Regions from separate parts of the Streptomyces sp. RKAG293 genome, predicted to be linked through region 2. Evidence: riboswitches for the same ligand, from Rfam matches in the RefSeq annotation. Region 2 holds a riboswitch; the other holds the start of a gene.

Region 1 (3,628 bases), 1.6 Mb from region 2:
CTCCTGGAGACCGCGGTGGAGGAACTGCTGCGGTACGACGGGCCGGTCGAGCTGGCGACCTGGCGGTTCGCGACCGAGTCGCTGACGATCGGCGGGCAGCGGATCGGGGAGGGCCAACCGGTGCTGGTGGTGCTGGCGGCGGCCGACCGCGACCCCGACCGGTTCGACGGGCCCGACACGCTGGACCTGGCGCGCCGCGACAACCAGCACGTCGGCTACGGGCACGGCATCCACTACTGCCTGGGCGCCCCGCTGGCCCGCCTGGAGGCGCAGTCCGCGCTCGCGACGCTGCTGACCCGGCTCCCGGACCTGCGGCTGGCGGCCGAGCCGGACGATCTGCGGTGGCGCGGCGGGCTCATCATGCGCGGGCTGCGGACGCTGCCGGTGGGCTTCACCCCGGAAGCCGGCGCCGGCGGATCCGGCGAAAGCGGAATCCCCGAATCGACGCCCTGAGTCCAGCCTTTCACACCGCTAAACCCTGATGGAACGTCAAAAATGTCCTGTACACGAGGTACGGGCTGAAATCGACCGTGACCTCAGCGTGATGCCCGCTACACCGACTTGTGATGCGATGGTCAACACCGCTACGTTCTGCGGTCATCGCAGGCTTCTCGAATATGACGCAGGGCCGTAGTCAATGTTTTTGGAGAAGGGTGACCGCATGCTGAAGTCCGGGAACGGCAGACACCGCCGACCGCGCCAGGCCCCGACCGCCATCGTGGTGGTCGCGGCGACCGGAGCGGGGATCGCACTCCCGCTGCTCGGTGCAGGCGCCGCGCAGGCGGCCGACGCCACGGTCTGGGACAAGGTGGCGGTGTGTGAGAGCGGCGGCATGTGGAGCGCCAACCACGGCAACGGCTTCTACGGGGGTCTGTCGATCACCGAGGACACCTGGGAGCAGTACGGCGGCACGGTCTACGCCGAGCGCCCCGACCTGGCGAGCCGCTCGCAGCAGATAGCCGTGGCCGAAACGCTGCTGAAGGAACTCGGGCCCGACGCCTGGCCCGGTTGCTCGGGACCCGCGGGGCTCGTGACCGGCGAAGCGCCGCCGAAGATCGACCCGGGCTCGATCCTGCCGCCGTTGGTCACCACGAAGCCGACGGCGCCCACCACGACGCCGACGACGCCGACGACGCCGACGACGCCCACGACACCCGCGACGCCGACGACGCCTCCGGTCTCCACGACGCCGACGTCTCCGTCGACGCCCACCGGCACTCCGACGACCGACCCGGCGGCCGACCCGACGACCGACCCTTCGGACGCCACCACGCCGGCCACCACGCCGACCGCCCCGAGCACCTCCCCGGAACTGGCGGACACCACGCCGGGCGCCGCGGGCAAGAGCCAGGGCAAGCACGCCAAGCCCGGATCGCCGGACTCCACCGACGGGCAGAGCACCGACCGCGCCTCGCGCGACGCCGACCGGGCCGCGGGTGCCGCCGACGGTCTGAACGGTGATCAGAACACCGGGCAGGGCGATGTGGCGGCCGACGGCGACTACGTCGTCGTGCCGGGCGACAACCTCTGCGACATCGCCGCCGACCATCATCTGCAGGGCGGATGGAAGGCGCTTTATGGGGCAAATGACCAGATTGTTGGGGACAATCCCGACCTGATTCTCCCTGGGCAGCACCTGGACTTGAGCTTCTGAGACCGCTCAACACGATCCCGGCACCCCGGACCTTGTGACAAGGGTCTCCGTGGCGGCCGTGCCGGCCCGCTCGCACCGCGCCGCCTTTCTCCCTTCCGACCTGCGGTTCTGTGGGTCCGTTCAGCCGGATGGGGGAGTTGCTGTACGACCCCGGGATGTTTGTCCTCGCCGGGATCGTGTGTTTAACGTCGTACTGCTCGCCACAGCGGGCCCCGCCGGTCAGGATCGCCGAGTCCTGCCGCCGACCGACGGGAACAGTCGACGCGAAAGCGCCGTAGGCAGGAGCGGGGGACCCAAGGTCTTCCGCCGGCCCGGACCCGAACTCGTGGGGGACGGACCGGCTTGGGGTGAAGCAGCACGGCGAAAGCCGCGCAGCCGGGCAACTCACGCCCGAACCCGACAGCTGACCTCGTAGGCGTCGGTGAGGATGAACAACCATGGCTAAGCACCGTCGCCCGTCCAAGTTCACCCGAATTGCCGCGATTGCCGGTGTCACCACCGCCGCGATCGCCGTTCCGCTGATGGGTGCCACCGGCGCCTCCGCCGCTTCGGTCGCCACCTGGGACGCTGTCGCCCAGTGCGAGTCCGGCGGCAACTGGTCGATCAACACCGGTAACGGCTACTACGGCGGCCTGCAGTTCTCCCAGTCCAGCTGGGAAGCCGCCGGCGGCACCGCGTACGCCTCCCGCGCCGACCTCGCCACCAAGGACCAGCAGATTGCGGTAGCCGAGAAGCTGCTCGCCCTGCAGGGCCCGGGTGCCTGGGCCTGCGCCGGCGCCGGCAACCTGACCGCCGGTGGCCCGGCCGCCGACGTGAACACCGGTTCCGCGACGAAGAGCACCCCGTCGAAGAGCACCACCTCGCGCGACACCTCGGACACCGCCAGCCGCGGCAAGTCCGAGAACCGCGCCCCGGTCAAGAAGACCAAGCCCGCCGCCAAGCCGGCCGAGACCAAGAAGGCCGCGCCGGTCCAGCAGGGCAACGGCGAGTACAAGGTCGTCACCGGTGACAGCCTTTCCGGGATCGCCCAGGCGCACCACGTCGCCGGCGGCTGGGAGAAGCTGTTCGAGCTCAACAAGAGCATCGTCAGCGACGCCGACCTGATCTACCCGGGCCAGCAGCTGCACCTCAGCTGAGACCGATAGCCGCGGGCGCGGCCGGCCTGGTCGCCCGGGCCGCCGCCCCGCCGGCTCTCCTCCGCTGAACCCCGACGGGATCCTGCTGGATCCTTCTGAATCACGCCGGATCCCGTCGAACCCCAGGACTCCCCGGCCAGGCACGCACTCCCCCCGAGCGTGCCGGGCCGGGGTTTTGGCGTCCGGCACGCGGCGTAAGGCGCCGTTGGTCACCTGTTGTCAGCCTTTGGGCCCTTTTTCGTCTCAGGGGTCGGCCGATCGACGGGTCTACCCTCCCCGGGCGGTTAGGCTCGTGTCGCAAGAGCAGAGAGACACGCATCAGCTGTACACAGCCTGAAGGAGACACTCGTGCCGTCCATCGACGTCGTCGTAGCCCGGGAAATCCTCGACTCACGAGGCAACCCCACCGTCGAGGTCGAGGTCGGCCTCGACGACGGCAGCACCGGCCGTGCGGCCGTGCCGTCCGGTGCCTCGACCGGAGCCTTCGAGGCCCTGGAGCTCCGCGACGGTGACAAGACCCGCTACATGGGCAAGGGCGTCGAGAAGGCCGTTCTCGCCGTCATCGAGCAGATCGGCCCGGAGCTCGTCGGCTACGACGCCACCGAGCAGCGGCTGATCGACCAGGCGATGTTCGACCTGGACGCCACCCCGGACAAGTCCTCGCTCGGCGCCAACGCCATCCTCGGCGTCTCGCTCGCCGTCGCGCACGCCGCCTCCGAAGCGTCCGACCTGCCGCTCTTCCGCTACCTCGGCGGCCCGAACGCGCACGTGCTGCCGGTCCCGATGATGAACATCCTGAACGGCGGGTCGCACGCCGACTCGAACGTGGACATCCAGG
Region 2 (3,628 bases):
GCTCGCGGCGGCCTTGGTGCGCTCGGTCGTCGCGGCCGCCTGCTGGGTGCGGAACTCCTTGATGGCCTCTTCCTGCGTGGCCGACACACGGTCCACGAGGTGGGACTGCTCAAGGTACTTCTCCGGGTTGTCGGAGAGCAGCAGGGCGGTGGTCTGGTCGACGCCGCCTTCGCGGTACTGGGCGGCGGCGAACTGGCCCAGGGTCTCCCGCGCTTCGTTCAGCTTCTGGGTCTTCTTCGCGACCTCGGCGAGCAGCAGATCGGCCTTCGCGCGCTGCTGGTCGGTCTTCTCCTTCGCCGCGTTGACGTGCTCCGTGGCGGCTTCGGCCTTTTCGCGGAGGTCGTCGACCTGCGCCTTGACCTCGGTGATGGAGGGCTTCGCGGGCGCGGCGCTCGCGGACTCGCTCAGCAGAGTCACAGTGGCCAGCGCCACCGTCGTCAGGCCCACCACGGCACGCGGGCCGGTGGAGGCGAGTATTCGGGGGCGCGGTTTGCGGTGCGACGCCAAGGCAGACATTCCTTCCGTGGACCGCTTACCGGGTTAGCTGACGGGTTCGGGCGATGGAAGGCTGCCCTACGGTGCTCACGTCCGTTGTGCGGACGTTCGCCCCGATTCACCCCAAGTCCTGCGTGTGGGTCCCCGGTTCCGGCCTCGCGGTCGGATTCAGCGGAGGCAGCTCGCCGTCGGCACTGCGCCGGCTTGTGGAACGAGCTGCCTAGCGGGCCACCGTAGTCAACTTGAGTGACTCTTGGGAAGTTTCCATCAGAAGGTGAGCGAAATCGCTTCGTTACCTTACCTATTGTGACCGTCCGTCCGAATGGCGGGCCGACAGTCGGGCCCTGTCGGGCCGCCTGTCGATCCGCGACATTCGAGACGGTGAACTTCAGGACGGGCGAGAAGCTCCGTAAACCGGCATTTGGGTGATCGGTGCGATCTTGACGACCGTGCCGGTGTGCGGCGCGTGGATCATGTTGCCGTCCCCTATGTAGAGGCCGACATGACTGATGTCGTCGTAGAAGAAGATCAGGTCGCCGGGCCGCAGGTCCGACATCGAGACGCGCTCGCCGGCCTTCACCTGGTCCCAGGTGGTGCGCGGCAGGGTGACGCCGGCCGCCTTCCAGGCCGCCTGCGTCAGCCCTGAGCAGTCCCACGAGTCCATACCCGTCGCACCCCACCCGTACGGATCCCCGAGCTGAGCGCGGGCGAACGCGATGGCCTTCGCCGCCTTCGACGAGGTGGTGTTCGAACCCGAACCGCCGGTGCCCGTCCCGGCGCCGGTCTTCGCGGCCTCCTTGGCGGCGGCCTCCCGTGCGGCCTTCTCCTTGGCGGCGACCTCCGCGGCCAGCTTGCGAGCCTGCTCCTCCTTCTTGGCCACCAGCGCCTCCAGCCGGGCCTTCTCCTGCGCGGTGAGGGAGTTGAGGAGCGTCTGCGCCGCCGCGAGCTTCTGCCGGACGGCGGTCTTCTCCGTCTGCAGCTTGGTCTGCGCCGAGGTCAGCGCGCCGAGGCTCTTCACCGCCTCGGTGCGCTTCTGCGTCGTCGTGGCCTGCTGGGTGCGGAAGTTCTCGACCGCTTCCTTCTGGTTGCCGGTCATCCGCTTCATCTGGTGCGTCTGGTCGAAGAACTGCTGCGGATCGGCGGAGAGCAGGAACGTGCTCGTCCCCTCGACGCCGCCGCTGCGGTACTGGGCGGCCGCGTACTGGCCCAGGACGCGCCGCGCGTCGTTGAGCGACTCGGTCCGCTGTGCGACCTGGCTCAACAGCGCCTCGACCTTGGAGCTCTGCTGGTCGGCCTGCTCCTTCGCGCCGTTGTAGCGCTCGGTGGCGACCTCGGCGTCGTGGTTGAGCGCGTCGACCTTCGCCTGGACCTCTTCGATGGAGGGCGGCTGCGGCTGCGCGGGCGCCGCGCTCGCGGTCTCGCCCAGCAGGGTGACGGTGGCCAGTGCCGCCGCCGTGAATCCGACGGCCGCGCGGGGGCCGGTCGTGGTGAGCAGGCCGGCGCGTATGCCGGGGCGGGGTTTGCGGTGCGACGCCAAGGCGGGAAATCCTTCCGTAAACCGCTTACCGGGTTAGCTGTCGGGTTCGGGCTGTCGGAAGGTCGCCCTACGGTTCGTGCGGAACGTCCCCTGCGGAACATCCCGTGCGGACCGATTCACCCCAGTGATGCCAGTGGGTCCCCGGCTGCGGCCTCTCGGCCGCACTCAGCGGAGACGGTCCGTGACGGCGTGTTGCCGAGGTGGAGGACGGACCGCCTGGTCCGGCACGGTAGCCAACTCTCGTGTCCGGTGGGAAGACCGGTGTCCGATAGGCCCGAAACCATTTCGTGATCTGTGCTCGGTGGTCGGATCCGGTCGCGGAGAGTGACGAATCTTTCAGGCCCGGTCCACGTCCGGACGGACTCCGCCAAGCGGAGTGTGAGGTGTCAGTGGGGGCGCCTAGACTCGGGAAGCGATGAGCAGCCTCTTTGACGACAGCTTCCTGGCCGACCTCCAGGCCCCCGACCACGCGTCGGAATCCGTCCCGCCGCCCCCGGAGCACGGGTCCGCGCACCGGCCGGACGATGCCGCGGACGACCTCTTCGGCGGGCGCTTCAACGAGCCCCCGCACGGTGGCCGGGACGCGTACTACCGGGACGGGGCCGCCCGCCCCGTCGTCGACCCCGCGCAGCTCCTGGAGGGGCTGAACGAGCAGCAGCGCGCCGCCGTCGTGCACGCGGGCGGGCCGCTGCTCATCGTCGCGGGCGCCGGATCGGGCAAGACGCGGGTGCTGACGCACCGCATCGCCCATCTGCTGGGCACCCGCGGGGTGCACCCAGGCGAGATCCTCGCGATCACGTTCACCAACAAGGCCGCGGGCGAGATGAAGGAACGCGTCGGCGACCTCGTCGGCGCGCGCGCCAACGCGATGTGGGTCATGACGTTCCACAGCGCGTGCGTGCGGATCCTGCGCCGCGAGAGCAAGAAGCTCGGCTTCACCTCCAGCTTCTCGATCTACGACGCCGCCGACTCCAAGCGGCTCATGGCGCTCGTCTGCCGGGACCTGGACCTCGACCCCAAGCAGTTCCCGCCGAAGGCGTTCAGCGCGAAGGTCTCGAACCTCAAGAACGAGCTGATCGACGAGGAGGACTACGCCCGGCAGGCGGAGAACCCCTTCGAGAAGCACGTCGCCGAGGCGTACGCGCTCTACCAGGCGCGGCTGCGCGAGGCCAACGCCCTGGACTTCGACGACATCATCATGACCACGGTGCACCTGCTCCAGGCGTTCCCCGACGTCGCCGAGCACTACCGGCGCCGGTTCCGCCACGTCCTCGTGGACGAGTACCAGGACACCAACCACGCCCAGTACACGCTGGTGCGCGAGCTGGTCGGCACCGGCGACCACACGGCCGAGCTGTGCGTGGTGGGTGACGCGGACCAGAGCATCTACGCCTTCCGCGGTGCCACCATCCGCAACATCCTGCAGTTCGAAGAGGACTACCCGCAGGCGACGACGATCCTGCTGGAGCAGAACTACCGCTCCACGCAGACGATCCTCACGGCCGCCAACGCCGTCATCGAGCGCAACGCAGGCCGCCGCGCCAAGAACCTGTGGACCGACGCCGGCGACGGCCCGATCATCACGGGCTATGTCGC

What was found. Region 2 has a riboswitch for cyclic di-AMP ahead of LNW72_RS24440 (C40 family peptidase). Riboswitches for the same ligand answer to the same signal wherever they lie in the genome.
Region 1: another riboswitch for cyclic di-AMP. It lies ahead of LNW72_RS17090 (transglycosylase family protein); the one in region 2 lies ahead of LNW72_RS24440 (C40 family peptidase).

Annotation. Positions count from the first base shown of each region.
Region 1 covers NZ_JAJOZB010000001.1:3,894,594-3,898,221, reverse strand. The annotation lists gene LNW72_RS17100 (cytochrome P450) at 1-453, shown strand, start outside; gene LNW72_RS17095 (transglycosylase family protein) at 662-1,654, shown strand; cyclic di-AMP (ydaO/yuaA leader) riboswitch at 1,915-2,087, shown strand; gene LNW72_RS17090 (transglycosylase family protein) at 2,092-2,790, shown strand; gene eno (phosphopyruvate hydratase) at 3,139-3,628, shown strand, end outside.
Region 2 covers NZ_JAJOZB010000001.1:5,445,682-5,449,309, forward strand. The annotation lists gene LNW72_RS24435 (NlpC/P60 family protein) at 1-516, opposite strand, end outside; cyclic di-AMP (ydaO/yuaA leader) riboswitch at 514-679, opposite strand; gene LNW72_RS24440 (C40 family peptidase) at 884-2,032, opposite strand; cyclic di-AMP (ydaO/yuaA leader) riboswitch at 2,039-2,213, opposite strand; gene pcrA (DNA helicase PcrA) at 2,448-3,628, shown strand, end outside.